Regions from separate parts of the Pseudomonas sp. 1 genome, predicted to be linked through region 4. Evidence: predicted binding sites of a transcription regulator. Region 4 holds the regulator's gene; each other region holds the start of a gene.

The links. Region 4 encodes FliA, which starts transcription of late flagellar genes. Its sites were predicted from a motif close to CTAAAGTTTNNNNNNNNNNNGCCGNTAA; they were not measured.
Positions count from the first base shown of each region.
Region 1: AC1MDC_RS11815 (flagellar protein MotY) is a predicted target of FliA. The motif match lies at 4,189-4,216, and genes of this name have one in related genera.
Region 2: AC1MDC_RS26905 (methyl-accepting chemotaxis protein) is a predicted target of FliA. The motif match lies at 4,850-4,877, and genes of this name have one in related genera.
Region 3: AC1MDC_RS15500 (methyl-accepting chemotaxis protein) is a predicted target of FliA. The motif match lies at 5,443-5,470, and genes of this name have one in related genera.

Region 1 covers NZ_JBWXMQ010000006.1:284,381-291,925, reverse strand. Annotated here, with positions in the region: gene AC1MDC_RS11835 (PA3496 family putative envelope integrity protein) at 1-3, shown strand, start outside; gene AC1MDC_RS11830 (response regulator transcription factor) at 91-717, opposite strand; gene AC1MDC_RS11825 (hypothetical protein) at 1,120-1,713, shown strand; gene AC1MDC_RS11820 (argininosuccinate synthase) at 1,867-3,084, opposite strand; gene AC1MDC_RS11815 (flagellar protein MotY) at 3,214-4,122, opposite strand; gene pyrC (dihydroorotase) at 4,283-5,329, shown strand; gene rnt (ribonuclease T) at 5,326-6,000, shown strand; gene AC1MDC_RS11800 (peroxiredoxin) at 6,075-6,677, opposite strand; gene AC1MDC_RS11795 (bacterioferritin-associated ferredoxin) at 6,969-7,187, shown strand; gene bfr (bacterioferritin) at 7,387-7,545, shown strand, end outside.
Region 2 covers NZ_JBWXMQ010000025.1:56,424-63,968, reverse strand. Annotated here, with positions in the region: gene AC1MDC_RS26925 (D-2-hydroxyacid dehydrogenase family protein) at 1-622, opposite strand, end outside; gene AC1MDC_RS26920 (alpha/beta fold hydrolase) at 636-1,661, opposite strand; gene AC1MDC_RS26915 (YqaA family protein) at 1,747-2,181, opposite strand; gene AC1MDC_RS26910 (DUF411 domain-containing protein) at 2,181-2,627, opposite strand; gene AC1MDC_RS26905 (methyl-accepting chemotaxis protein) at 2,792-4,783, opposite strand; gene AC1MDC_RS26900 (hypothetical protein) at 5,166-5,699, shown strand; gene AC1MDC_RS26895 (GNAT family N-acetyltransferase) at 5,753-6,697, opposite strand; gene AC1MDC_RS26890 (phenylacetate--CoA ligase family protein) at 6,697-7,545, opposite strand, start outside.
Region 3 covers NZ_JBWXMQ010000009.1:116,684-124,228, forward strand. Annotated here, with positions in the region: gene AC1MDC_RS15480 (accessory factor UbiK family protein) at 1-86, shown strand, start outside; gene AC1MDC_RS15485 (BRO-N domain-containing protein) at 482-1,009, shown strand; gene AC1MDC_RS15490 (HigA family addiction module antitoxin) at 1,004-1,273, opposite strand; gene AC1MDC_RS15495 (YifB family Mg chelatase-like AAA ATPase) at 1,761-3,254, shown strand; gene AC1MDC_RS15500 (methyl-accepting chemotaxis protein) at 3,360-5,336, opposite strand; gene AC1MDC_RS15505 (LysR substrate-binding domain-containing protein) at 5,521-6,441, opposite strand; gene AC1MDC_RS15510 (NorM family multidrug efflux MATE transporter) at 6,600-7,545, shown strand, end outside.
Region 4 covers NZ_JBWXMQ010000013.1:97,103-104,647, reverse strand. Annotated here, with positions in the region: gene AC1MDC_RS19945 (chemotaxis protein CheA) at 1-1,191, opposite strand, end outside; gene AC1MDC_RS19940 (protein phosphatase CheZ) at 1,229-2,017, opposite strand; gene AC1MDC_RS19935 (chemotaxis response regulator CheY) at 2,036-2,407, opposite strand; gene fliA (RNA polymerase sigma factor FliA) at 2,575-3,315, opposite strand; gene fleN (flagellar synthesis regulator FleN) at 3,312-4,142, opposite strand; gene flhF (flagellar biosynthesis GTPase FlhF) at 4,256-5,596, opposite strand; gene flhA (flagellar biosynthesis protein FlhA) at 5,608-7,545, opposite strand, start outside.

The sequences.
Region 1 (7,545 bases), on a different contig from region 4:
TGACATTTGAAAGCCTCCCGAAACGGAGGCTTTTCTCTTTCTGTCGCACGCTGATTTCGATCCGCCCATGATCCGTCAGCCACTCAAACCTCAGACCAGACCGTTTCGCTGGGCCAGTTCGATCAAATCGACCAGCGAACGCGCGTTGAGCTTCAAAAGCAATCGGGTCTTGTAGGTACTCACGGTCTTGTTGCTGAGAAACATCCCGTCGGCAATTTCCTTGTTGGTCTTTCCGCGCGCCAGTTGCTGCAACACCATCATTTCGCGCCCGGACAGGCGGTCTACCATATCGGCCTCGCTGGCATTACCCAGGCTTGTCCGCACGGTATGCAACGCCTGATTCGGAAAGTAGCTGTACCCGGACAGTACCGCCTTGATTGCACTCAGCAACTCCGTCAGATCCTGTTGCTTGCAAACATAACCCGCTGCCCCCGATTGCATGCAGCGCATGGAAAAGTGTCCCGGTGACTGGGACGTCAGTACCAGCACCTTCAATGGCATCGCACTTGTCGTAAGACGCGCAATGACTTCCAGGCCATCAAGTTTCGGAATACCGATATCCAGAATGACGATATCCGGCATCTGGTCACGAGCAAGTTGTAACGCATCCACGCCATTATCGGTTTCTGCAATGACTTCGTAGCCATGACGTTCCATCAGCATACGTACCGCAAGACGAATGACGGGGTGATCATCCACGATCAGCACTTTATTCATTGGCAAGTCCAGTTTCGCTGTTCGAATTTTTAGAACCGGCACAATAACGTAGTCATTTCACCCATGGCATGGATAAGTTCCTCTACACCAGCACCGAGAGACGCCTCCTACAGGCAATAAAGATTATTCCTACAGAAAAGACTCACTTATAGAAAATCATGAGTCTGCATCAGGAACTCCACACCTCTCCACGTCCTTCGCGGCGGCGCTCGTAACAGACTGAAAAACCAAAACCCGGTTCAATGAACAGATACTAAAAACAACTGAAACAACTTACACATATCGCAACTCTGGAATTTAATATAAACACCAGATACCGAAATCCTTATCCGCCCGCCAACTTAAAACTCGACCACCCAACCACATCAAAACGACGAGAAAGACCATTCATGAGTAAAGACCATGCTAAAGATCAACAAAAAAATTCCCAACCCCATCACCGTCATTGCCATCTTCGCCTTTATATCGGAGACCTCCGCCGCCGTATCCCTGCCTTTTCTTAATAACAATGAGCGGGAGATCTATGTCTGGTTCCTGATCAGCTTTCCGTTCTACTTGCTATTCCTGTTTTTCATCACACTCAACTTTAACTACCGTTCTCTCTATGCTCCATCAGACTTCGACAACGACAAGAACTTTCTTAAAGCTTTCGAAGAGGAGGATAATTTACCGACCGAGGCTGTACACACTCCACCCAATATTGAGTCGCACGCCATTAAACTTCCAAAACCGCTGACCAAGGTGTACATCATCGACATTCGAAAGTTACACACTGATTCGGAGATTGAACTGCTATTTGAAAAAATCCCACACTCAAACAAGCATTCGCCGAGATTATTACTGTTTTTAACCGAAGCGGGGGCGGATGCTTTACTTAAAGACAATATCGAAATCCTGGCCAAACACGCCAAGAGAAGCCAGGGAACAACGTTCTGCATTGTTTATGACACGCACGCGCTGACCACATCCGTATTGGGAAAATTCGAAAGGGGATAAAGCGCGCAGCAGGACAATCATGCAATGCAGCGATGTACAGCCGATGAGGACAGTAATGTTGACCGGTATCGATCAATTCAAAGGAGAGCATCCCAAAAAAAACGGCCTTGTCGCTACGACAAGGCCGTTTTTTTCACATCAGCCCCGAAGGACTCAGAACAGCTTGCGGCCCTTGTTGGCGGCAATGCGCATGCGCAGCGCGTTGAGCTTGATGAAGCCCGCCGCGTCGGCCTGGTTGTAGGCGCCGCCGTCTTCTTCGAAAGTCGCGATGTTGGCGTCGAACAGCGAATCGTCGGACTTGCGGCCGGTCACGATTACGTTGCCCTTGTACAGCTTCAGGCGCACAACGCCGTTCACGTTGACCTGCGAGGCGTCGATCATCTGTTGCAGCATCAGACGCTCAGGGCTCCACCAGTAGCCGGTGTAGATCAGGCTGGCGTACTTCGGCATCAGCTCGTCTTTCAAGTGAGCGACTTCGCGGTCCAGGGTGATCGATTCGATGGCGCGGTGAGCGCGCAGCATGATGGTGCCGCCCGGGGTTTCGTAGCAGCCACGGGACTTCATGCCGACATAACGGTTCTCGACGATGTCCAGACGGCCGATGCCATGTTCGCCACCGATTTTGTTCAGCGTCGCCAGCACGGTGGCCGGGGTCATTTCAACGCCGTCCAGCGCGACGATGTCGCCGTTACGGTAGGTCAGTTCCAGATACTGAGGGGTGTCGGGAGCCTTCTCCGGGGAGACGGTCCAGCGCCACATGTCTTCTTCGTGCTCGGTCCAGGTGTCTTCCAGCACGCCGCCTTCATAGGAGATGTGCAACAGGTTGGCATCCATCGAGTACGGGGACTTCTTCTTGCCGTGACGCTCGATCGGGATCGCGTGCTTCTCGGCGTAGTCCATCAGCTTCTCGCGGGACAGCAGGTCCCACTCGCGCCATGGAGCGATCACTTTCACGCCTGGCTTGAGCGCGTAGGCACCCAGTTCGAAACGTACCTGGTCGTTGCCCTTGCCGGTGGCGCCGTGGGAAATGGCGTCAGCGCCGGTTTCGTTGGCGATTTCGATCAGACGCTTGGCGATCAGCGGACGCGCGATGGAAGTACCCAGCAGGTACTCGCCTTCGTAAACGGTGTTGGCGCGGAACATCGGGAACACGAAGTCACGCACGAATTCTTCGCGCAGGTCGTCGATGTAGATTTCTTTGACGCCCATGGCCTGCGCCTTGGCGCGGGCCGGCTCGACTTCTTCGCCCTGACCCAGGTCAGCGGTGAAGGTCACGACTTCACAGTTATAAGTATCCTGCAGCCACTTGAGGATCACCGAAGTGTCCAGGCCGCCGGAATACGCCAGAACGACCTTGTTTACGTCCGCCATGCCATCACTCCACGGGGTTCTACGGAAAGCCGAGGAGTCTACCGCTCAAACGCGATAATTTACAGAGGCGCGACAGCTTAAGACGACAAAGCGACAGAATCTGTCGAGAGGGCGACGATGACCGACAGGTCAGGAAGTCGCCGCTGCATTGGCAGGCGTGCTGGCTTGAGGTGCTGGGGCGGTAACCGGTGCCACCCGGGCCAACTTCACGCTGACCCGGCGATTTTTCGCCCGGTTGGCGGCGTTGGTGTTCGGGACCAGCGGGTATTGTTCGCCGTGGAAACGCACGGTGATCTGCGATTCGGCGATGCCGTTGGCCTTGAAGAAATCAACCACCGCCAGCGCACGACGGCGCGACAACTCACGATTGGTCAGGCGATTGCCACTGTTGTCGGAATAGCCATCGAGCTCAATGTGATTGACCGTCGGATCGGCCTTCATGAATTCGAGCATCACTTGCAGTTTGGCTTTCGCGGCGGCGTCCAGATCGGTGCCTTCGCCCGGAAAACCGACCTGCGAGTTTTTGACCTGATCGAAATTCTGCGGGAGCAATTTCGCCACGCAGGTCTGGTAGTCGTTGAACGCCTTGCTGAACTTGACCGGCAGCAGCCGCACTTCGGAGACCCGTCCATCACCGGAGGCACGTCGCACCACCGGGCTACGACCTTCCAGCAAACCGCTGATCAGCCCGCCGGCCTGCGATTGCGAACTGTTGAACAGCACGTTGCCGGTGCCGATCCTGACACTGCCCAGGTTGATGTCATTGCGTCCCGGCTGCCAGGGCGCGGCCGCCGCCAGCAAGGTTGCCGAACCACCGCCCAGCATCGCGTTGTAGGCATTCAGACGGAAGATCGCCTGCTCGCCGGCCTTGCGCACGAACTGCCCCGAGCCGAAGTCGGTGATCGGCTGCGTCAGGCGGCACTCGAACTTGTCGCCTTCGACCGTCCACTCAATGTTCTCCAGACGTGTCTGGTAGGTCAGTGCCATCGCGGGAAGGCTGGCAAACACACTGAGCAAGGCTAAATATCGCTGGCGCACGGGAGGCTCCATTGGCTTCTACAACAAAAAAGACCGAGACATACATCTTTACGGCATACCTTTGGGATATCGGACGCTCGTCGCAAAACTTGATAGCGAGTGCCTGCAAGAGTCTTTTCCGGTAGCATTCGCCTCAGTTTGACCCGCCTGGAATTCCCTCATGTCCGACCGCCTGACCCTGCTGCGTCCCGACGACTGGCACATTCATCTTCGCGATGGTGCCGTGTTGACCAATACCGTTGCGGATGTCGCGCGCACCTTTGGTCGCGCAATCATCATGCCCAACCTGGTACCTCCGGTGCGCAACGCCGCTGAAGCCGACGGCTATCGCCAGCGGATTCTCGCTGCCCGCCCGGCCGGCAGTCGTTTCGAGCCGCTGATGGTGCTGTACCTCACCGACCGCACCCAGCCCGAAGAAATCCGTGAGGCCAAGGCCGGCGGTTTCGTGCATGCCGCCAAGCTGTACCCGGCCGGCGCCACCACCAACTCCGATTCCGGGGTCACCAGCATCGACAAGATTTTCCCGGCGCTGGAAGCCATGGCCGAAGTCGGCATGCCGCTGTTGATCCACGGTGAAGTCACCCGTGGCGACGTCGACGTGTTCGACCGCGAAAAAATCTTCATCGATGAGCACATGCGCCGCGTGGTCGAGCGTTTCCCGACACTGAAAGTGGTGTTCGAACACATCACTACCGGCGATGCCGTGCAGTTCGTCAACGAGGCCTCGGCCAACGTCGGCGCGACCATCACCGCGCACCACCTGCTCTACAACCGCAACCACATGCTGGTAGGCGGGATCCGGCCGCACTTCTATTGCCTGCCGATCCTCAAGCGCAACACGCACCAGGAAGCCCTGCTCGACGCCGCCACCAGCGGCAGCGCGAAGTTCTTCCTGGGTACCGACTCGGCACCGCACGCCCAGCACGCCAAAGAAGCAGCCTGCGGCTGCGCCGGCTGCTACACCGCGTACGCCGCCATCGAGCTGTACGCCGAAGCCTTTGAACAGCGCAACGCTCTGGACAAGCTCGAAGCGTTCGCCAGCCTCAACGGCCCGCGCTTCTATGGCCTGCCGGCAAACACCGATCGCATCACCCTGGTTCGTGACGAATGGACCGCACCGACCAGCCTGCCTTTCGGCGAGCTGACCGTTATCCCGCTGCGCGCCGGTGAAAAACTGCGCTGGCGCCTGCTGGAGGAACACGCGTGAGTGAAGACCATTTCGACGACGAACTGGACGGTCAAGGTGGCGGCGGTTCGCGCCATCCAATGGCAGCACGCTTTCGCGGCTACCTGCCGGTTGTCGTCGACGTAGAAACCGGTGGCTTCAACTCGGCCACCGACGCTCTGCTGGAGATTGCCGCGACCACCATCGCCATGGATGAAAAGGGTTTCGTGTACCCGGATCACACCTACTTCTTCCGCGTCGAGCCGTTCGAAGGCGCCAACGTTGAAGCGGCGGCACTGGAGTTCACCGGGATCAAGCTCGATCATCCGTTGCGCATGGCCGTCAGCGAAGAAACAGCGCTGACCGACATCTTCCGTGGCGTGCGCAAGGCCTTGAAAGCCAACGGCTGCAAACGGGCAATTCTGGTCGGCCACAACAGCAGCTTCGACCTGGGCTTCCTCAACGCCGCCGTCGCGCGGCTTGACATGAAGCGCAACCCGTTCCACCCGTTCTCCAGTTTCGACACCGCGACCCTCGCCGGTCTGGCATACGGCCAAACCGTGCTGGCGAAAGCCTGTCAGGCAGCCGACATCGACTTCGACGGCCGTGAAGCGCACTCCGCGCGTTACGACACCGAGAAGACGGCCGAGCTGTTCTGCGGCATCGTCAACCGCTGGAAACAGATGGGCGGCTGGGAAGACTTCGACGACTGATCCTCGTCGGGTTTCTTCCGAGCATGAAAAAACCGGCCACGTGGGCCGGTTTTTTTGTACCTCGACGTTGCGCCTTACAGGGCAGCAGCGTTCTCGGTCAGGTAAGCCGCAACGCCTTCTGGCGAAGCGTTCATGCCTTTGTCGCCTTTTTTCCAGTTGGCAGGGCAGACTTCGCCGTGCTCTTCGTGGAATTGCAGCGCGTCGACCAGACGGATCAGCTCTTCCATGTTACGGCCCAGCGGCAGGTCGTTGACGATCTGCGAGCGGACAACGCCCTTGTCGTCGATCAGGAACGCGCCACGGAAAGCCACGCCGCCTTCGGATTCAACGTCGTAGGCCTTGGCGATTTCGTGCTTCATGTCGGCAGCCATGGTGTATTTCACCTGACCGATGCCGCCATTGTTGACCGGGGTGTTGCGCCAGGCGTTGTGGGTGAAGTGCGAGTCGATCGACACAGCGACCACTTCTACGTTGCGCGCCTTGAAGTCAGCCATGCGGTTGTCCAGAGCGATCAGCTCGGACGGGCAGACGAAGGTGAAGTCCAGCGGGTAGAAGAACACCAGGCCGTATTTGCCTTTGATGGCCGAGGACAGGGTGAAGCTGTCAACGATCTCGCCATTGCCGAGTACGGCCGGGACGGTGAAGTCAGGGGCTTGTTTGCCTACGAGTACGCTCATTGATATCTCCTGGTGTAGAAACTTGAAGTTCAGGGTCCGCGCCAGCCTGCCACCCTCAGGCGACAGCCCTGTGACACGAACCCTCTTCGCAAGGGCCGACCATCATACACTGCGTTTTTCGACTGTCCTTAAAGGTTTTTCGCGAAATCCGGGCTGGCACTCAGCCATGCACCACCGTTCGTCAGTCACAGGCATTGGCGATGAAAACCACCGGGAAAGCACTTTGACAATCATTCTCGTTAACATTAAGATCCATCGCAATTGAGTCACAACCAGCGACGGTTCTCACTTATGTATGTTTGCCTCTGCACTGGCGTCACCGACGGACAGATCCGCGAAGCGATCTATGAAGGTTGCTGCAGCTACAAAGAAGTTCGTCAGGCCACCGGCGTAGCCAGCCAATGCGGCAAATGTGCGTGCCTGGCGAAGGAAGTGGTTCGCGAAACCCTGACCAAGCTGCAAACCGCCCAGGCCGCGATCCCCTACCCGGCAGAATTTACCGCCGCGTAATTATCCCGAATTCGAAGAACCGGACTTAGGTCCGGTTTTTTTATGCCTGAAAATCAATTGCTTAGCGCCTAGACGCGGAACACAAACATTCTTATTCAGATTAATTTTCATTTATTATTCAATAACTTAGGTTTGACACTTATAAATACCAAGCTCAAACTCCGCCTTATATACCGCTACTTAGGGCAGGACTCCCATCATGAAAGGCGACGTAACAGTCATCCAGCATCTCAACAAGATCCTTGCCAATGAGCTGGTCGCGATCAATCAGTACTTCCTGCATGCGCGCATGTATGAAGATTGGGGCCTGAACAAGCTCGGCAAACACGAGTACCACGAATCCATCGACGAGATGAAG
Region 2 (7,545 bases), on a different contig from region 4:
CCAGGTGCACCGACAGCACGTCAGCCTGTTCGAACAGCTGTTGCTTGCTGACATAGGTGACGCCGGCCTGTTCGGCGCGCTCGGCGGTGAGGTTTTCGCTCCAGGCGATGACGCGCATGCCGAACACCTGACCGAACTGCGCCACCCGCTGGCCGATGCTGCCGAGCCCGAGAATGCCGAGGGTCTTGCCGTGCAGGTCTCCACCCAGCCCTTGCTGCCACTGGCCGGCGCGCAAGGCGTTGGCTTCGTTCACCAGATTGCGGGTGGCGGCCATGATCAGCGCCCAGGTCAGTTCCGGCGCCGCGTGCTTATAGCTGTCGGTGCCGCAGACCTTGATCCCGAGCCGGGCGGCGGCCGGCATGTCCAGCGCCGCGTTGCGCATGCCGCCGGTGACCAGCAGCTTCAGGTTCGGCAAGCGCTTGAGCAGGTCCTCATCGAAGCGCGTGCGTTCACGCATCACGCAGATCACTTCGTATGGGCCCAGACGCTCGGCCAGTGTGGCGTTGTCCGCCGGGTAGTCATGGACAAAGGTCACTTTGCCGAGACTGGCGAGCACCGACCAGTCGACTACGCCCCGCGCGACGTCCTGCCAGTCATCGATCACCGCAATCTGCACCGCCATCAGCGTTACCTCTTCAACGAACGGGATTGGTTTTGTCCAGCCAGCCCAGCAGTGCCTGGTGGAACTTCGCCGGCTCTTCCATCTGCGGGGCGTGGCCCATGCCGGGGAACTCCACCAGCGTGGACTGAGGAATCAGTTTGGCAACCTGCTTGCCCAGCACCTCGTAGTGACCGATTTTGGCCTTCACTTCCGGCGGCGCGATGTCCTTGCCGATGGCGGTTGTGTCGGAAGTGCCGATCAGCAGCAGGGTCGGCATCTTCAGGTCCTTGAACTCGTAGTACACCGGCTGGGTGAAGATCATGTCGTAGATCAGCGCCGAGTTCCATGCGACCTGAGTCTTGCCCGGGCCGTTACTCAGCCCGGCGAGCATGTCGACCCAGCGGTCGAATTCGGGTTTCCAGCGCCCGTCGTAATAGGTCGTGCGTTCATAGTCACGAATGCCTTGGGCGGTGACTTTCAATTCGCGCTGATACCACTGATCGACGCTGCGATAGGGAACGCCGAGGGCTTTCCAGTCTTCCAGGCCGATCGGATTGACCAGCGCCAGTTGCTCGACCTGATCCGGGTATTGCAGCGCATAACGGGTGGCAAGCATGCCGCCGGTGGAGTGGCCGAGCAGAGTGGCTTTCTGGATGCCCAGGGCCTTGAGCAGTTGCTGGGTATTGGCCGCCAGTTGCTGGAAGGTGTACTGGTAGTGATCGGGTTTGCTGGAGGTGCAGAAACCGATCTGATCCGGGGCAACCACCCGGTAGCCGGCTTCGCTCAAGGCCTGGATCGAACTGTCCCAGGTCGCGCCGCAGAAATTCTTGCCGTGCATCAGGACCACGGTGCGCCCGTTGGCCTTGCCGTGGGCGGCGACGTCCATGTAACCCATCTGCAGTGACTTGCCCTGAGACTGAAAGGCAAAGTGTTTGAGGGTGTAGGGATAATCGAAACCTTGCAGTTCCGGGCCGTATTGCGGGCCTTCGGCGTGAGCAAGCAGGGGCAGGGCGGCGGTCAGCAACAGGCCGGGCAGCCAGCGGGTCAGCGACACAGACATAGGACAACTCCATAAGAAATCGGCCGAGGCTGGAACGGCCGGATTAGGGCGACGTTAAACACAGGCAATGTCCGGGCCCGATCGTTCAACCGAGCCAGCCCAGGGTGAGCATCGCCAGCACCCCGTAGCGGGCGCCTTTGGCGATAGTGACGATTAACAGGAATCGTCCAAGAGGTTCGCGCATGACCCCGGCGATCAACGTCAGCGGATCGCCGATGACCGGCAACCAACTGAACAGCAGCGACCAGTGACCATAGCGCTGATAGTGAACCCGGGCGCGTTCCATATGTTTGCGGCTGACAGGAAACCAGCGCCGGTCCTGAAACCGTTCCAGCCCGCGCCCCAGCCACCAGTTCACCAGCGAACCGAGGACGTTGCCCAGCGTCGCCACCGCCAGCAGGCCCCAAAGCCAGTAACGATCGCTGACCAGCAACCCGACCAGCACGGCTTCCGATTGCAGCGGCAACAGGGTTGCTGCACCAAACGCGGCCAGGAACAGCCCGAGATAACCCGCCGTCATCAATGGGCCGGGTAATCCGCCACCACGACATCGGCGCCGTCTTTCTTCAGGCCGATCACTTGATACGCATCGCTCATGCCGTCCATTTCCATGCCAGGCGAACCCATCGGCATACCCGGTGCAGCAACGCCAAGCAGGTCGTCGCGCTTGCTCAGGGCCAGCACCTGTTCCGCCGGAACATGGCCTTCGACGAATTTGCCGTTGATGATCGCCGTGTGGCAGGACGCCAGACGCGGCGGTACGCCGTGTTGTTGCTTGAAGCTGCTCATGTCGGATTCGACGTGGTCTTCGACCTTGAAGCCATTGGCTTCCAGGTGGCTGATCCACTTCTTGCAGCAGCCGCAGTTGGCGTCGCGGTGGACTTCGATCGGGATGAGGTCGGCGGCTTGCGCCAGGGAGGAGATAAACAATGCGCTCAGGGCGGCCAGACGCAGATGGTTTCGCATGGGGGGCTCTCGGCTCAAAGGAGAAACGGTCAAAAAAGGAAGGCATTTTGACCGGTTTTTCCTGCCGGGCATCAACGGAGTGTTTCCAAGTGATACGAGGCAGGCCTGCCAACATGATCGTAGATCAAAGCTGACAGGCCGCTGAGCACAAGATGACAAAACTGTCAGCGCACCTTGAAACGCCCCATGATCGCGCTTACCCGGCTGTTGGCTTCCAGCAGCTGGCGGGTGTTGAGTTCGCTGGCCTGGCCGCTTTCTACCAGTTCATCAACCATGTGGCGGATCTGCACCATGCTGCGGTTGATCTCTTCGGTGACCGCACTTTGCTGTTCGGCGGCGGTGGCGATCTGAGTGCTGAGGCTGTTGATGTGGCTGACTGCACCGGCCATTTCGTCCAGCCCGCTGTTGACCCGGGTGGTGGCATCGGCGGCCGACTGGCAGCTGGCCTGGGTGTTTTCCATGGCGCTGACCGACGAGCTCACGCCTTGGGTCAGGCGGGTCAACATCTCGTTGATTTCCGAGGTACTGGCCTGCGTGCGGGCGGCGAGGGCACGGACTTCGTCCGCCACCACCGCAAAACCGCGACCCTGTTCACCAGCCCGTGCCGCTTCGATCGCAGCGTTGAGCGCCAGCAGGTTGGTCTGGCCGGCGATGGCGCCAATCACACCAAGGATTTCGGTGATGCGCTGGGCGTCCTGCTGCATGCTTTCTACCTTGTGGGTGGCGCTGGCCACCTCGTCGATCAACGCAACCACGCTGCCGGACGCTTCACCGACCACGATGCGCGAACGGTCGGCGTTTTCGTTGGCGCGCTGGGTGAAGGCGGCGGTTTCGGCGGCATTTTGCGCGACACTTTCGGCGGTCGAGCTCATTTCGTTGATCGCGGTAACCGTCTGATCGGTTTCCGAAGCGTGACGCAGCAGAATCTGGCTGGTGTGCGCCGAGGTGCGTTGCAGGTTGTCGAGGCTCGAAGCCATGGCGCCGGTAGCCTGGGTGACTTCGCCGATCATGTTTTGCAGGTAGGCGATGAAGGTGTTGACCGAATGCCCGATGGCGCCGAGTTCGTCTTCAGCGCGGATGGTGATGCGCCGGGTCAGGTCGGCATCGCCGCTGGACAGCGAATCGATATTGGCTTTCAGCGCTTTCATGCGCGAAACCAGTTGGCGGATCGCGTAGACCTGCAACAGCACCAGCAGAATCACCAGCGGAATCTGCAACAGGCTCAGACTGCTGAGCACGTCGTCACGCTGGGCGGTGAGCATTTTGGTGGGCAGCGCGGTGGCGAGGAACCACGGGGTGCCTTCGATCGGACGCATGAAGAACGTGCTGGCTTCACCGTGGTTGTCGAATTCGACGCGCTGCGCCTGCTCGCGGTTTTGCAATCCGGCCTTGACTTGGCTGGCGAAGGTGGAGCCGCCGGCCAGTTCGCTGATGTTTTTCAGCACGATCGGCCCGCTGATGCGCGAACTGTTGCTGATGATCTTGCCGTCGGCCTCGACAATCAGCATTTCGGCGTTGAGGTCTTTTTCCTTGCGCGCCACCAGATCGTTGAAGAAGCCCAGGGTCACGTCGATGGTCGAGACGCCCCAGGCGCTGCCGTTTTTCTGAATGGCCATGGCGCAGTTGGTGCGTGGTTCGGCGCTGGCGTCATCTTTATAGGCAGCAGCCCAGGCACACTGGCCGCGCGGGGTCTGCATGCCGCCCTTGTACCAGCTCTGGTCGTAATAGTTGGGGGCCGCGTCGCTGTTCCAGAAGGTGTTCACCGCCAGTTTGCCGGAGGCATCACGGTGCCAGAACGTACTGAACTTGTTGCGACCGGCCTCACGCTGACCGGGCAACGGCCAGATGCCGCCGCCGAATACTTTCAGTTCACCGTATTGATCCACCAGCCCCGGCAACACGGTGTCGATGGCTGCGCTGTCGAGCAACGGGATGGTCTGGGTGATGCTGCGCTGTTGCGCCTGGACCTTGTTCAATTCGCCCTGGATCTGCTCGGCCACTTCCGCAATGCGGTTGAGCACGACTTGTTCTTCGGTATGGCGCAGCTTGGGCGCGACCAGTTGGCTGATGCCAACCACCGTCAGAACTGACAACAGCAGAATGAACAGAACCAGAAACAGCGTGTAGCGAGCCTGAATGGTGCGGAATGCGGGCATGGAAACCGGTCCTTGAGCAGGGATTCTTATTGTGGGCAGGGAAAAAAACAGCGCGGGTTTCCTAACGTATCGTCGGGTCCTCGGGAAGCTTTAGGTACTTTCGTCCTAAAAAAAGCGATCCCGACCAAAGGAACATATCGGGCCTGATACACAAGAACTAACCGGGCCGAACATTAGAGCAATAAACCCACTTTAATCACCTTGTCATGATCGCTCTCGTCCCGTATTTCCGGGCGGTTTACGGTTTGTATCGTGAATGTACAAAAATTGTAAAAAAGTGCAGAAAGGAGTTGGTGCCACTAGTTTGCCGGCCGATACTCCGGGCAACTCAAAAGTGGTTCAACAAGGAATTTTTCATGTTTTCTTCGCAAGGAGCCTGCGCATGACTATCGGATATACCGGTGCCTGGCAACCCAAGGCGGGTTTGCTGGTTCGAGATACAGCAAGCTCGAGCAAACCGGTTTCTCAAAGCGTGAAGGTCAAGCAGATGCTGGCCCTGGTCGGCAACGATCCCACCGTGATCAATACGGCGGAAATGGACAAGCAGGGTCTGCACAAGAACATCAAGGGTTTCGATCCGACCAATGTTTCGGCCAAGCAACTGGGCAGCCTGAGCGCAATGCTGCGTAGCCGCGGCCTGATTTCCGAAATCACGTCCATGACCTTGCTCAATGCAGGCGACAAGTTCGATCGCTTCGGCATCCAGAAAGACCCGGACGCCAAGTTCAATGCGCTGGAGTATTTCGCCACGCAACTCGATACCATCCAGAACAACAATCTCAAGGGCAACAAGTACGCGAATACGTTGATCCCCGAGTACAAGAAAGCCATTTATGTACTGCAGAGCCTGCAGACTTACGGTCAGGGCGGGGAGCGCAAGCCTCCTACCGATCAAGGTGTAAAAGCCAAGGCCTGAAAGACAGGGCCCACTCCGGTAACGGGGTGGGCCCTTTCGTTTATATGCGGCGTTTATGGGCGGCTGCCACTTCTGCGATGACAGGCCGGCGGTGCGATCTGCCGCTGCATATCGTCATGCAATCGCTGCATTTGCGGGCAATGCAAGGACAGGGATTTGGGCTGGAATCCCCGATGAAACAACGCCAGCCATCCTGCTCCTCTGTCATCGGGCGCCAGTCCGCTGAACACGAAGCCTATCGTCGACAGCCGGTGCCAGGCCTTGTCGAAACCCTGCGCCAGCCTGAGTCTGATCGATATCAGCCAATGGTCGGGCAGTTGCTGCAATTCTTTGAGCAAACTGTCGTCCACTTCTTTGAAAACCCCGTCATATCGCCCCCAGCGCGGCTCAAGCTGCGCCGGCGCGCCGATCCACGGCGACACGTTCAACCGCGTTCCGAACACGTCGCACAGCTGTTGCATGAACTCACGGCATTCATCCGGCCAGGTCAATGCCGGCAGCGGGCGCTGATAACCATCGACGGGGGCGTAACCCAATACCAGCGATTCCGTCACGGCGTCGCCAAAGGGCGAAGGCGCATGATCGGGCAATAAGCCGGTGTTGTGAAACCCAAGACCGGCGGCCATTTTCTGCGTGTAGGGGTGATGGGTCATTTGCTTGATCGTGACGCCCTGATAACCCAACGCTTGCGCATGGATCAGCAAGTGCCGGCCCAGTTCAGTGGCGACGTTCTGCCCACGGATCTGCGGATCCACCACGCTCAGCGCCAGCTCGGTGATGGACGATTCCTTGTCGAGAATCAGCGTGGAGTGGCCCGCCACCCGATTGTCGGACACCGCCACCAACGAATGCCAGTGGCCGTCGGCGTGGTTCTGGCTGATCAACCGGGGCAGGTAAACATGCGGCTGAGCGTAATGATCGCCATAGATCTTCCTGAACAGGCGACTGACCGCCGCAGCGTCACTGGTGCGATAACTTCGCAGGGTGATGGAATCCATCAGCAACGCTCCTGGTTATGGCCGTTGTAGACACGACGGTCCAGCACACGCTGACGTTTGCCGGAGCGTGGATGACGTTCCAGTTCCTGCGTCGTGCAGCAGCGAATCCGCAGCGCAAGCTGGTGATCGGCGCTCAGTTGCTCGATCAACGGATAGTCTTCGAGCAAGGCGCGATGCAGTGTCTGGTCGGCTTCAGCGATTGCCGGTGACAGAGCGTCCGGTGCCCAGTGCAGACGCAGAATATCCGTCGCACCCTCCTGCTCGATCACCAGTTGCCATTCGTCGCTGCCGGTGATGCGCCACACTGTCTCGCCGATCGATTGCGGCAGCAGGGTCAGGATACCCACGCGCACCCGCTGGCTGTCGGCGCAGCGGCCCATCAATGCGAACTTGCGCCGGGGCGTGCCGGACGGTTCGCACCAGCATGCACGGTCACCGACCGGGTAGCGGATCAACGGCATCAACCGGCGTGTGAGGTTGGTCATCACCAGTCGTCCGGACCGGCCGCATTCTTCGATCACTTCGCCGCTGTTCTCGTCGAGGATTTCCAGCAGTGCGTGACCTTCAGGAACCCGATGTTCACCCAGGGCACAGTCGCGATGACTGGCACCGATGAAGCCGGCGTCGACGCTGGCGTAGCCGATGGACGCCACTCGGGCGTTGGGAAACACTCGCTCAAGCCGTCGCAACTGGGCGTCAAACAGGCTTTCACCGGCGTAAAGCAGGGCGGTGATGTGCTCGAGAGTCCGGCCCTGTTGTTCGAGCCAGGCTGCGAAGGTCAGCAGATGGGCGGGCAGGCCCGCCAGCACGTTGATCCGGTGCCGGGCAATCGCATCGCTCAGCAGGAT
Region 3 (7,545 bases), on a different contig from region 4:
TACTGGCGCGCACTCGCGCCCGGCTCGAAAGCCTTGAGGCGAAGGTGGCTGAATTGGAAGCGAAGCTGACGCCGCCGGCTGAGTAACACCTCGTGTCTTTGTGAAAGCGGCCCCTTGTGGGAGCGGGCTTGCCCGCGAATGAAGGTCGGAACGACCTTCCCGCCATTCAGGATTCGCTATTGACTCTCGGCAGAATCCTACAGCTTGCAACCCCGCCGTCCGATTGCGTCGTGAAGCCCTGATTCCTAAGCTCACCCAATGCTGAATGTTCAGCACTGGGTTTGGCGACCCGGAAAGCTTAAGGCGCACGACAACCATGATGGCGGCTGTGTTTACCGCCACATCGAGTCATGGCGGTTGTGCGTGGGAGACCTTCGGGTCTGCCGGGTTCCTTTTGCTCCGGTTCGCCAACCCGCGTACGACTGCCACCCAATTGTTTGGCGACAATTGAGGGCAGCCCTAAAGCAAAAGGAGCTGTTCAATGAATAACGAAGAGACGTATCTCACTCCTCAGGTTTTCACCCGCTACAAACTCCCCCTCCACGCCCTGCTCATCCAGAACCAACCCTGGTTCTCCGCCCGCGACCTGGGCCGCCTGCTGCACATTTACCTCAACGAACGCATGCTGCGAAAACTCGACCCCGACCAATACCAAACCCGCAAAACCCTGATCCACAACCAGATCGAAAACACCCTCCTGATCAGCGAGTCCGGCATCTACGCCCTCCTCGTCTATCACTACTGCCCCGAATACCGAGCGCTACGCGAATGGCTCACCCATCAAGTCATCCCCACCCTGCGCGACGCCCAGCACCCCACCACAAGCGAACGCCCACAGCTAAGCCTGCTGAATTGGCCCGAGATGTCGTTGAGTTTGCTGCACTGGAATAACCAGCCGTGGATTCGGTTGCAGGATGTGCCGTTGATGGTGGTAGAACGGGAAATGCTAAAGCGCCCAGAACCGGGCACTTGGTGGAAGAGGGCTTCGCGGATGCTGCAATCGCTATAGGCCCGCATGCCGGAGCTGGGCCCTGCGTAAATCGTAAGTCGACTGAAGACTCATCCAGAACTCAGGCGGGGTGTTGAGGTGAATTGCCAGTCTGATTGCCAGATCGGCGCAGATCCTGAGCTGGCATTTCACAAGCTTCTCGATCTCGGTTTCAGGCCAGTTCGTGGGCATGGCCAAGTCCATGACAGGCATGCCCAACGGCTCCATGAACTCCTTATTCAGAACCTCGCCGGGATGAATCGAGCGCATACCATTGCGGTTCATTTTTCGCCTCCAGAGGCTGCATTGAGCGGCCAAACTGGAGCACCCGACTTTGCAATACAAGACCGTCGAGTCGCTTTCACTAGCGTCCTACAACTATTAGGGCATGCCCCTACAAAAATCAGCGTCTGCGCCTATTTAAGTTGTCCTTACGCCTGTCATTACATTAGCGACACCCATCAGGATGGAGGTCTCTGTGAAGGATAAAAAGAGAAAGACAAAGCTACTTCAGGTTGTTGAACTACACCTCGAAGCACTTCGACTGGCTGGAAATTTGTCAGCCAATCAACGGAGGTTTATTGAAGTTGCCGTTACGTGCGGACCTGAGCTTGAGCCAAGTGGTCTGTTAGCAGGCAGAAGATGAATGCATAGGCCCGCACAACCGCTTTCTGATACGTCTTGTAAACCTCTACTCAAACGCTAGAACCCCGCTCAACTACCCTTCAAAAACCCGCAGGAAGCGGCCCCCGATTCAACACAAGGAACGACCATGTCCCTCGCCATCGTCCACAGTCGCGCCCAGATTGGCGTGGATGCTCCCGCTGTCACCGTCGAAGTCCACCTGGCCAACGGCTTGCCCTCGCTGACCATGGTCGGCCTGCCCGAAGCGGCGGTGAAAGAGAGCAAGGACCGGGTGCGCAGTGCGATCATCAATTCCGGGCTGCAGTTTCCGGCGCGGCGGATCACGCTGAATCTGGCGCCGGCGGATCTGCCCAAGGATGGCGGGCGGTTCGATCTGGCGATTGCGCTGGGGATTCTGTCGGCGAGTGTGCAGGTGCCGACGTTGACGCTCGATGACGTGGAATGTCTGGGTGAGCTGGCGTTATCCGGCGCTGTGCGGGCGGTGCGCGGGGTGTTGCCTGCGGCGCTGGCAGCGCGCAAGGCCGGGCGGACGCTGGTGGTGCCACGGGCGAATGCCGAGGAGGCTTGTCTGGCTTCGGGACTAAGGGTGATTGCGGTGGATCATCTGCTGGAGGCCGTGGCGCATTTCAATGGACATACACCGGTCGAGCCTTATGTCTCGGACGGGCTGATCCATGCCGCCAAACCCTATCCCGACCTGAATGAAGTACAGGGCCAACTGGCCGCCAAACGGGCGCTGCTGATTGCCGCCGCTGGCGCACACAACCTGCTGTTCAGCGGGCCACCCGGGACGGGCAAGACGTTGCTGGCCAGTCGATTGCCGGGGTTGCTGCCACCGCTGGCCGAGAGTGAAGCGCTGGAGGTGGCGGCGATTCAATCCGTCGCCAGTGGAGCGCCGCTGACCCATTGGCCACAGCGCCCGTTCCGCCAGCCGCATCACTCGGCCTCCGGGCCGGCACTGGTCGGTGGCAGCTCAAAACCGCAACCCGGCGAAATCACCCTCGCCCATCACGGCGTGTTGTTTCTCGATGAGCTGCCCGAGTTTGATCGCAAGGTGCTGGAGGTTCTGCGCGAACCGCTGGAATCCGGCTGCATCGTGATCGCAAGGGCCAAGGAACGGGTGCGCTTTCCCGCGAGATTCCAGCTGGTGGCGGCGATGAATCCCTGTCCCTGTGGATATCTGGGCGAACCAAGTGGTAAGTGCTCCTGCACGCCGGACATGGTGCAGCGCTATCGCAACAAACTGTCGGGGCCGTTGCTGGATCGGATCGATTTGCACCTGACGGTGGCACGAGAGGCGACAGCGCTGAACCCTGCGGTGAAACCGGGAGATGACAGCGCCAGCGCGGCCACATTGGTCGCCGAGGCCCGCGAGCGTCAGCAAAAACGCCAGGGCTGCGCCAATGCGTTTCTCGATTTTCCGGGGCTGAAGAAGCACTGCAAGTTATCCACAGCCGATGAAGCCTGGCTGGAGACGGCGTGCGAAAGACTGATCTTGTCGTTGCGCTCGGCGCACCGGTTGCTCAAGGTGGCGAGGACATTGGCGGATCTGGAGAAATGCGCGGATATCAGTCGCGAGCATCTGGCCGAAGCGTTGCAATACCGGCCGGCGACTCAGTAAATGCCGCGATGGTGGTGGGCCAAAACGCGAGCAGGCTCGCTCTCACAGGTCCTACAAGAAGCCTGGGGAAGCGAGCCTGCTCGCGATAGCTACTTCAAAGAGGCCTCAACGGAAGCGGTCGACCTCCTGGCGCAGGTCGGCTGCCAGGCCTTCCAGTTCCTTGGCGGTGATTGCCAGGTTGGACACCACCTCGCGCTGCTCGCTGTTGGCCATCGCGATGCTCTGCAGGTTGCTGCTCAACAGCGTCGCGGTGCTGCTCTGTTCCTGGGTCGCGGTGGTGATCGCGGCAAATTGCTGGCCTGCCGAACGGCTCTGCTCATCGATCCGCGCCAGCGCCGATGCGACGTTGGCGTTACGCGACAGGCCTTCCTGCATCAGCACGTTGCCTTGTTCCATGGTGCTGATGGCGTTGCCGGTTTCCTGCTGGATGCTATGGATCATGCCGGAGATTTCATCGGTCGCCTGACGAGTGCGCGACGCCAGATTGCGCACTTCGTCGGCCACCACGGCAAAACCCCGACCCTGTTCACCGGCACGGGCCGCTTCGATGGCGGCGTTGAGTGCCAGCAGGTTGGTTTGTTCGGCAATCGAGGTGATCACGCTGACGATGCCGCCGATTTCCTGGGAGCGCTGACCCAGCGTGTTGATCACGGTCGCCGTGGTGTTCAGTGCGCCGGCAATCTGCTCCAGCGAGGACGACGCTTCTTCCATCGACGTGCGACCGATCTGGGTCTGCTGAGCGTTTTCCTGGGCCAGACGCTGGGTGTTGCCCATGTTGTCGGCAATGTTCAGCGACGTGGCGGAGAACTCTTCAACCGCACCCGCCATGCTGGTGATTTCGCCAGACTGCTGCTCCATGCCTTCATAGGCGCCGCCAGACAGGCCGGACAGCGCTTGAGCCCGACGGTTGACCTCTTCCGAGGCGCGGCGGATGTGCTCGACCATGGTCGACAGCGCCTGGCTCATCTGGTTGAAGGCGCGGGCCAACTGGCCGATTTCGTCATTGCTCGACACGCTCAGACGCACGCTCAGATCACCGGCACCCAGGGCTTCCGCCTGACGTACCAGATCACCCAAAGGCGCCAGTTTGCTGCGCAGCAACCAGACCACGGAGCCGACCGCCAGCAACATTGCCAGCAGACTGCCGATGGCCAGTTGGGTACCCACGCTCCAGGTCACCGCGCGAATCTCGGCCTTCGGCATGCTCGCCACCACCGACCACGGGCCGCCTTCGAACGGCACGGCAATGCTGTAGAAGTCTTCGGACTTGTCGCTCCAGAACCGACCTTTACCCGGCGTTTTCGCCAGATCATTGATCACAGGAACCGCTTGATCCAGCGCCTGCACGCCAGCCGGCGCCACCAGCCATTGGTTCTTTTCGTCCAGCAGTGCCAGCGAGCCGGTCTGGCCGATGCGGAAGCGCTTGAGGTTTTCGAACTGGGCGTTCTGCGCGTCGGTGTAATCGAAGCCGACGAACAACACAGCAATCACCTTGCCGCTGCTGTCACGCACCGGGGTGTATTGAGTCATGTAGGAGCGATCGAACAGCAAGGCGCGGCCAACGTAACCCTGCCCCGCCATCAACTTCGCGTAGGCCGGGTGAGCGTGATCGAGCAAGGTGCCGATGGCGCGACTGCCATCCTGCTTGGTCAGCGAGGTGCTGACCCGCACGAAGTCTTCGCCGCTGCGCACGAACAGCGTGGCGACACCCGCCGTCATCTGCTTGAACTCGTCGACTTCCTTGAAGTTGTTGTTCAGCACTTCGCTGCCCAGATGCAGGCCTGGGGTCTGGGTGCCAGCGACGTTGACCGGCTCGCCCGGATGAATGCTCAGGCCGGCGCTGAAGCGCTTCTCGAACAATCCGCTCAGGCGCTGGGTGCTTTCACGCAGCGTGCCGTGGAAAGTGCTCAACTGATCGGCGAGCAGGCGTGCCTCGCTGGCCAGGTGTTCTTCACGAGTGGCGAGGTTGGCGGTGTCAAGCGAACGCAGGGCGAACACCGTACTGCCGCTGATGACAATCGCCAGTATCACGGCGAGCGCGAGGCCCAGCTGCGAGGCGATCCGAGCGCGAGGTTGAGACATGGACAGCTCCTGGCCGAGCCACGGGATCCTCCTTGATCCTGACTCGGAAATTTTTCTAATAGTGGGGGTGAATCGTGGATACCGGCACGACGGTTCCACATGCACGTATTCGGCGGTAAAACCGAATACTTGAGCGAATAGCAGGGTTATGGCGAAAGGCCGGCATTGTGCAGGCTCGAACGTTTCAGCTCAAGCGTGTGACCGCCGGCAGCGTCATGGCGCGGACTTCGCCTTGCAGGAAGTCGCTCAGGCGGCGCAAACGTTCACCTCCCGGACGGGTTTTTGGCCACACCAGGTAATAATTCAGTCCGCTGGCGACCGCCGTCGGCCACGGCAGACTCAGGCGTCCTTGCGCGACATCCTCGGCCACCATCAGCAAATCCCCCATGGACACACCGTAGCCCCGGGCCGCCGCAATCATCCCGAGTTCCAGGGTATCGAACACCTGCCCGCCCTTGAGTGACACCTGATCCGACAACCCCATGTGTTCCAGCCAACTGCGCCAGTCCCGGCGATCCGGCGTCGGGTGCAGCAATTCGGCGCTGGCCAGCCGTGCCACGTCCCAGGGCTGGTCGTTGAGCAGATTCGGCGCGCCGACCGGAATCAGCTCCTCTGGAAACAGCAGGCTGGCTTCCCAGTCCGGCGGGAAATGCCCGTCACTGAGCAACACCGCGCAATCGAAGGGCTCGTTGTTGAAGTCCACCGAATCCACGTCCATCCAGGCGCTGGTCAGTTGTACCTCGTTGCCCGGCTGCAGATGGCGGAAGCGACTGAGCCGCGCCAGCAACCAGCGCATGGTCAGGGTCGACGGAGCTTTCATGCGCAGGATGTCATCTTCGGCGCGCAAGGTATTGCAGGCTCGCTCCAGGGCGGCGAATCCCTCGCGGATGCCCGGCAGCAGCAGGCGCGCCGACTCGGTCAGTTGCAGATTGCGACCGCTGCGATGGAACAAGCGGCAGGCGAAATGCTCTTCGAGTGTGCGGATGTGCCGGCTCACCGCACTTTGCGTGATTGACAACTCTTCGGCGGCCCGCGTGAACGAACTGTGACGGGCCGCCGCTTCGAATGCGCGCAGGGCATACAAGGGTGGAAGACGACGGGACATGCACAACGCTCCAATGGCGGGATTGCGCCAACTTAGCAGAATCGTCGCAGGATGAGTTTTAATCATGCCACCCATCCTTTTTATCCCTTTGTGCAACCCGCACCAAACCCTGAGAATCGACGGTCTCCTGCTCCCTCTTTTATATGGATGTGAACACCATGCAGCGTCCTGTGCGTACCGAACTCTGGGCCATCCTGCGGCTGGCGGGGCCGTTGATTGCTTCGCAGTTGGCGCACATGCTGATGGTGCTGACCGACACCCTGATGATGGCGCGCCTCAGTCCCGAAGCGCTGGCCGGAGGTGGTCTGGGCGCAGCCAGCTATTCGTTCGTGTCGATTTTCTGCATCGGCGTAATCGCGGCGGTCGGTACCCTGGTGGCGATTCGTCAGGGCGCCGGCGACATCATCGGCGCCGCCCGCCTGACTCAGGCCGGGCTATGGCTGGCGTGGCTGATGGCACTCGGTGCCGGGTTGCTGTTATGGAATCTGAAACCGGTGCTGTTGCTGTTCGGCCAGACCGAGACCAACGTCAACGCCGCCGGGCAGTTCCTGATCGCCCTGCCCTTCGCCCTGCCCGGCTACCTGAGTTTCATGGCCCTGCGCGGTTTCACCAGCGCCATCGGCCGGGCAACACCGGTGATGGTCATCAGCCTCGCCGGCACGGTGGCCAACTTCCTGCTCAATTACGCGCTGATCACCGGCATGTTCGGCCTGCCGAAACTGGGGCTGACCGGTATCGGTCTGGTCACGGCGATTGTTGCCAACTGCATGGCACTGGCGCTGGCCTGGCACATCCGCCGGCATCCGGCCTATAACGCCTACCCGCTGCGTGAAGGCCTGTCGCGGCCGAACCGGCAGTACCTCAAAGAACTCTGGCGCCTGGGCCTGCCGATCGGCGGCACCTATGCAGTGGAGGTCGGACTGTTCGCCTTCGCGGCGCTGTGCATGGGCACCATGGGCAGCACCCAACTGGCGGCGCATCAGATTGCGCTACAAATCGTCTCGGTGGCATTCATGGTGCCGGCAGGGATGTCGTATGCGATCACCATGCGCGTCGGCCAGCATTACGGCGCTGGGCAATTGAGCGATGCGCGGATGTCCGGGC
Region 4 (7,545 bases):
GTTACGCACCAGCACCAGCTCACCGACCATGTTCATGATTTCGTCGAGACGCGCGGTGTCAACGCGAACGGTGGTCTCGGCTTCGCTCGCCGGTTTTTCCGGTGGCGGAGTCGCCGGTGCACGGGCCGGAGCCGGTGCCGCAGCGGCAGCCGGTTTCGCCGGTTCGGCTTTCGGCTCAGGCGCTTTCGCGGCGGGTTTTGCCGCAGCGGCCGGGGCCTTGGCAGCAGGCGCTGCAACAGCTGCAGCATTGCCGGCGGTCACGACGGCGCCGGTGGCGACATCAGTGAACTTGCCTTTGCCATGCAGATCGTCGAGCAGCGCTTCGAACTCGTGGTCGGTGATCAGATCGCTACCGGCCGCAGCCGCTGCCGGAGCAGTCGTCGCAGGAACCGAAGCAATCGCCGACTCCAGCGCATCGACGGCAAAGTTGCCCTTGCCGTGCAGCTGATCGAGCAAGGCTTCGAATTCGTCGTCGGTGATGTCCGAGCTGTCGCCCGCCGCCGGAGCAGCCGGTGCAGCGGCCGCCGGGGCCACGGCGTCGACCGCGAACTGGCCCTTGCCATGCAACTGGTCGAGCAGCGACTCGAACTCGGCGTCGGTGATTTCATCGCTGGCCGCCTCGTCGGAAGCAGGCGTGGCGGCAGCCGCCGGGGCCTCGGCTTCAGCCTTGACGGCGCTCAGCGAGTCCAGCAACTGTTCAAATTCGTTATCGGTGATGTCGCCGGAGTCGCCGGTTTCGTTTTCAACGACCAGCTCTTCGATCATCTCGGCAACGGGCGAAGCCGGGGCTTCATCCGCCGATTGCGGCTCGGCCAGGCGCGCCAGAGCGGCCAGCAGTTCCGGGGTGGCGGCGGTGATCGGGCTGCGATCACGGACTTCGCCGAACATGCTGTTCACCGCGTCCAGCGCTTCGAGCACCACGTCCATCAGTTCTGCATCGACGCGTCGCTCACCCTTGCGCAGGATGTCGAACACGTTTTCGGCGATGTGACAGCACTCCACCAGCTCGTTGAGCTGAAGGAAGCCGGCGCCCCCTTTTACAGTGTGGAAACCGCGAAAAATTGCGTTGAGCAGATCTGCGTCATCCGGGCGGCTTTCCAGCTCGACCAGTTGTTCGGACAGTTGCTCAAGAATCTCGCCGGCCTCAACCAGGAAATCCTGAAGGATCTCTTCATCGGCGCCGAAGCTCATTAATGGGGTGCTCCTACAGGTCTAAAAACCCAGAAAACTAAAATCCAAGGCTGGATAACAAATCGTCCACATCGTCCTGACCGGACACAACGTCTTCTCGTTTATCGGCATGAATCTGCGGACCTTCACCCTGCGAGAGATGTTTTTGTGGATCTTTTTCAGCAAGCATCGCCGCACGGTCATGTTCGATGCCCGCAAAGCGGTCCACCTGGCTGGCCATGAGCACGAGCTTGAGCAGGTTGCTTTCGACTTCGGTGACCAATTGGGTCACACGCTTGATCACTTGACCGGTGAGGTCCTGGTAATCCTGGGCGAGCAGAATGTCGTTCAGATTGCTCGACACCGCGCGGTTGTCCGCGCTGCTGCGTGCCAGAAAACCGTCGACCCGGCGCGCCAGTTCACGGAACTCTTCAGCCCCGACCTCACGGCGCATGAAGCGGCCCCAGTCGGCGCTCAAGGCCTGGGCTTCGTCAGCCAGGCCATTGACCACAGGGGTCGCGCTCTCCACCAGATCCATGGTGCGGTTGGCGGCAGCTTCGGTCAGTTTGACCACGTAGCCCAGACGCTCGGTAGCGTCGGTGATTTGCGACACTTCCTCAGCCTGCGGCATGTGCGGATCGATCTGGAAATTGACGATCGCACTGTGCAGTTCACGCGTGAGCTTGCCCACTTCCTGGTACAGGCCACGGTCACGGGTCTGATTGAGCTCATGGATCAGTTGCACCGCGTCGCCGAACCTGCCCTTTTCAAGGCTTTCGACCAGTTCGACCGCGTGTTTTTTCAGGGTCGACTCGAAGTCGCCCTGTGAAGATTCTTTATGCTCCATAGCTCCCCCGCGCGTTCATCAGCCGATGCGTTCGAAAATCTTCTCGATTTTTTCTTTCAACGCCTGGGCCGTGAAAGGTTTGACCACATAGCCGTTCACGCCGGCCTGGGCCGCTTCGATGATCTGCTCGCGCTTGGCTTCAGCGGTCACCATCAGCACCGGCAGGTGCTTGAGTTTTTCATCGGCGCGCACGTGGCGCAGCAGGTCGATACCGGTCATGCCGGGCATGTTCCAGTCGGTCACCAGAAAGTCGATGCTGCCGCTGTTGAGCACCGGAATGGCGGTGGTGCCATCGTCGGCTTCAACGGTGTTGGTGAACCCCAGATCACGCAACAGGTTCTTGATGATCCGCCGCATCGTTGAGAAGTCATCAACGATGAGGATTTTCATGTCTTTGTTCAATTCGACCTCCAAGCAGTCTTAAACGCGCCCAGCACCTGGACGCGCCATTTCAATCAATCCGGCAAAACACTCGATGACTGTCTGGAGCACAACAGATCGAGACCGGTGCCGTTCACCACCGCACCAGCCTCGTTCGCAGTGTCCCCACACTGCCTTCAGCGCGCTCGCCACTCCCCCAAACGCCCCCGCAAGCGGGCCGCGCACTGGCTGTGTAACTGGCTGACCCGCGATTCACTGACGCCAAGGACTTCACCGATCTCCTTGAGGTTCAGCTCTTCGTCGTAGTACAGCGCCAACACCAGTCGCTCACGCTCCGGCAAATTGGCAATCGCGTCCGCCAGCGCGGCCTGGAAACGTTCGTCCTCCAGATCGCGCGACGGCTCCAGATGAGCACTGGCGCCATCCTCGTGCAGCCCTTCGTGTTCGCCGTCCTGCAACAGGTCGTCGAAACTGAACAGCCGGCTGCCCAGGGTGTCGTTCAAAATCCCGTAGTAATCGTCGAGACTCAATTGGAGTTCGGCCGCAACTTCGTGATCTTTAGCGTCACGGCCGGTTTTAGCTTCAATTGCTCGAATCGCGTCGCTGACCATGCGCGTATTGCGGTGAACCGAGCGCGGTGCCCAGTCCCCCTTACGGACTTCATCGAGCATCGCACCGCGGATCCGGATGCCCGCGTACGTTTCAAAACTGGCGCCCTTGCTCGCGTCGTATTTGGTCGAGACTTCAAGCAGGCCGATCATCCCGGCCTGGATCAGGTCTTCGACCTGCACACTGGCCGGCAATCGCGCCAGCAAGTGGTAGGCGATGCGCTTGACCAGCGGCGCGTAACGCTCGATCAGCTCGTACTGCGCATCACGCGCCGACTTTTTGTAAAGGTTCATACCGCTGGCGGTCATAGCACAGGTCCTGCCGTTTGCTGCACGAGGCGCTCGACGAAAAATTCGAGGTGGCCGCGCGGGTTGGCGGGCAGCGGCCAGGTGTCGACCTTCTGTGCGATCGCCTTGAACGCCAGTGCGCACTTGGAACGCGGGAAGGCTTCATAGACCGCACGCTGCTTCTGCACCGCTTTGCGCACGCTTTCGTCGTAGGGCACCGCGCCGACGTATTGTAGGGCGACGTCGAGGAAGCGATCCGTGACCTTGGTCAACTTGGCGAACAGATTGCGACCTTCCTGCGGGCTCTGGGCCATGTTGGCCAGGACGCGGAAGCGGTTCATGCCGTAATCGCGGTTCAGCAGCTTGATCAGCGCGTAGGCGTCGGTGATCGAGGTCGGCTCGTCGCAGACCACCAGTAACACTTCTTGCGCTGCGCGAACGAAACTGACTACCGAGTCACCAATACCTGCAGCGGTGTCGATCACCAGCACGTCGAGATTGTCGCCGATGTCGCTGAAGGCCTGGATCAGGCCGGCATGCTGGGCCGGGCTCAAGTGAACCATGCTCTGGGTGCCGGAAGCGGCCGGCACGATGCGGATCCCGCCGGGGCCCTGCAACAGCACGTCGCGCAGCTCGCAGCGGCCTTCGATCACATCGGCCAGGGTACGTTTGGGGGTGAGGCCCAGCAGAACGTCGACGTTCGCCAGCCCCAGGTCGGCGTCCAGCAGCATGACCCGACGGCCAAGCTCTGCCAGGGCCAGGGACAAGTTCACTGACACATTAGTCTTGCCGACGCCACCTTTGCCGCCGGTCACCGCGATCACCTGTACGGGATGCATGCTGCCCATGTTATTTCTTTACCTTGTCTTGCATAGACGGAGGCCACATTACTGGCTGCGCGTTCACAACCGGAACAATGCATGGCAGACCATCGATGTAGGTACAAAAACGGTTCATTACCTCAGCCAACCTGCTTGGTCGGGCTGTGGTAGATATCAGCGAACATGTCAGCCATGGCTTCTTCGCTGGGTTCTTCCTGCATTTGCACACTGACGGCGCGGCTGACCAGTTGATGACGGCGCGGCAGATGCAGATCATCCGGAATACGCGGCCCATCGGTCAGGTAGGCAACCGGCAGTTCGTGACTGATCGCCAGGCTCAACACTTCGCCAAGGCTTGCCGTCTCATCCAGTTTAGTCAGGATGCACCCGGCCAGCCCGCAACGCTTGTAACTGTGATAAGCGGCGGTTAGAACCTGTTTCTGGCTGGTGGTTGCCAGCACCAGATAATTTTTTGACCGAATGCCACGACCGGCCAGACTTTCCAGCTGCATGCGCAGGGCCGGATCGCTGGCCTGCAGGCCGGCGGTGTCGATGAGCACCACGCGCTTGCGCAGCAGAGGATCCAGCGCCTGCACCAGGGACTGGCCCGGATCGACGTGGGTCACCGACACATTGAGGATGCGGCCCAGCGTCTTGAGCTGCTCCTGCGCGCCGATGCGGAAACTGTCCATGCTCACCAGCGCGATGTTCTGCGCGCCGTACTTGAGCACGTAGCGGGCGGCCAGTTTGGCCAGGGTGGTGGTCTTGCCCATGCCGGCAGGACCGACCATGGCAATGACCCCGCCCTCTTCCAGCGGCTCGACATCCGGCACGGCAATCATTCGTGCCAGGTGCGCCAGCAGCATGCGCCAGGCCTGACGAGGCTCGTCGATCTCGGTGATCATCGACAGCAGATCGCGGGACAGCGGGCCGGACAAACCGATGCGTTGCAGACGACGGTACAGATTGGCCTGGGCCGGACGACTGCCTTGCAGCTGGTTCCAGGCCAGGGTGCCGAGTTGCACTTCCATCAGTTCGCGCAGGCTGTTGAGTTCAAAACGCATCGAGTCCAGCGCACGCGGGTCAACGCCAGCGGAAACCGGTGCAGGCGCCGGTGCCGGACGGGCCGGAGCCTCGTAGGTCGGTTCGGTCAGCGGTTCGGCAGCGGTCAGCGGCAGGCCGGCCGTCAACGGCAACCCGGCGAACAGCTGGCGATTGGTGTTGCCGTCGGCTTCGCCACGCAGGCTCAGCTCGGCCTGGGCGGTGACGATGCGCGACTGAGTCTTGCGCAGCTCATCCTCGAGTTCCATGTTCGGAACACGCGGGGCCAGCGCCGACAGTTTGTAATCGAGCGCCGCCGTCAGCTCGACGCCGCCGGCGATGCGGCGGTTGCCAATAATGGCGGCATCAGCGCCCAGCTCATCACGAACCAGCTTCATGGCCTGACGCATATCGGCGGCGAAAAAACGCTTAACTTGCATAAACCACTACCTCAGCCGTTGGGCCCTACTGTCGCAACGATGGTCACTTGCTTGTTGTCCGGAATTTCCTGGTAGGCCAGCACATGCAGTCCGGGAACTGCCAGGCGACCAAAGCGCGAGAGCATCGCGCGAACCGGGCCTGCTACCAACAGAATCACCGGCTGACCTTGCATTTCCTGGCGCTGCGCCGCTTCGATCAGCGAACGCTGCAGCTTCTCGGCCATGCTTGGCTCCAGCAGAACGCCCTCTTCCGAGCCTTGTCCTGCCTTCTGCAGACTATTGAGCAATATTTGTTCCAACCTTGGCTCCAGCGTGATGACTGGCAGCTCGGACTCAGTCCCTACAATGCTTTGGACGATTGCACGGGATACGCCAACCCGCACAGCGGCCACCAAAGCGGCGGTATCTTGACTCTTGGCGGCATTGTTGGCGATGGCTTCGGCAATGCTGCGGATGTCGCGCACGGGCACGTGTTCGGCCAGCAGCGCCTGCAACACTTTCAGCAGCTGCGACAACGTGACCACACCCGGCACCAGCTCTTCCGCCAGTTTCGGCGAGCTCTTGGCCAGCAATTGCATCAGTTGCTGTACTTCTTCGTGGCCGATCAGCTCGCTGGAGTGCTTGTACAGAATCTGGTTCAAGTGGGTCGCAACCACGGTGCTGGCATCGACCACGGTGTAACCGAGCGATTGCGCCTGCGCGCGCTGGCTGACCTCGATCCACACCGCCTCCAGGCCGAAAGCCGGATCTTTGGCGGTAATCCCGTTGAGCGTGCCGTAGACCTGCCCCGGGTTGATCGCCAGTTCGCGATCCGGGTAGATCTCGGCCTCGGCCAGGATCACGCCCATCAGCGTCAGGCGATAGGCACTCGGCGCCAGGTCGAGGTTGTCGCGGATGTGCACGGTCGGCATCAGGAAGCCCAGATCCTGCGAAAGCTTCTTGCGCACGCCCTTGATCCGCGCCAGCAACTGGCCACCCTGGTTGCGATCCACCAGCGGAATCAAGCGGTAGCCGACTTCCAGGCCGATCATGTCGATCGGGGTCACGTCGTCCCAGCCCAACTCCTTGGTTTCCATGGCGCGGGCCGGCGACGGCAGCAGTTCCTGCTGGCGCTTGACCTCTTCCAGCGCGACGACCCTGGCCACGTTCTGCTTCTTCCAGAACAGGTAAGCGCCACCGGCAGCCAGAGCAGCCATGCTCAGGAACGAGAAGTGCGGCATGCCCGGCACCAGGCCCATGACCGCCATCAGACCGGCAGCCACCGCCAGCGCTTTGGGCGAGGCGAACATCTGGCGGTTGATCTGCTTGCCCATGTCTTCCGAGCCGGAAGCACGGGTCACCATGATTGCTGCTGCTGTAGATAACAACAGTGATGGCAATTGCGCCACTAAACCGTCACCGATAGTCAGCAAGGCGTAAACCTTGCCCGCATCGGCGAAGCTCATGTTGTGCTGGAAGATACCGACGGCCATGCCGCCGATCAGGTTGATGAACAGAATCAGCAAGCCAGCGATGGCATCACCACGCACGAATTTGCTGGCACCGTCCATCGAACCGTAGAACTCTGCCTCCTGGGCCACTTCCTGACGACGGGCCTTGGCCTGGGCCTGATCGATCAGACCGGCGTTAAGGTCGGCGTCGATCGCCATTTGTTTGCCGGGCATCGCATCGAGGGTGAAACGCGCGCTCACCTCGGAAATCCGCCCGGCACCCTTGGTCACCACGACGAAGTTGATGATCATCAAGATCGCGAAAACCACGATACCGACCACGTAGTTACCGCCGATCACCACCTCACCGAAGGCCTGGATCACCTTACCGGCAGCGGCGTGGCCGTCCTGACCGTGGAGCATCACCACACGGGTCGAGGCCACGTTCAGCGCCAGTCGCAACAGCGTCGCCACCAGCAGGATCGTCGGGAACACCGCGAAATCCAGCGGCCGCAAGGC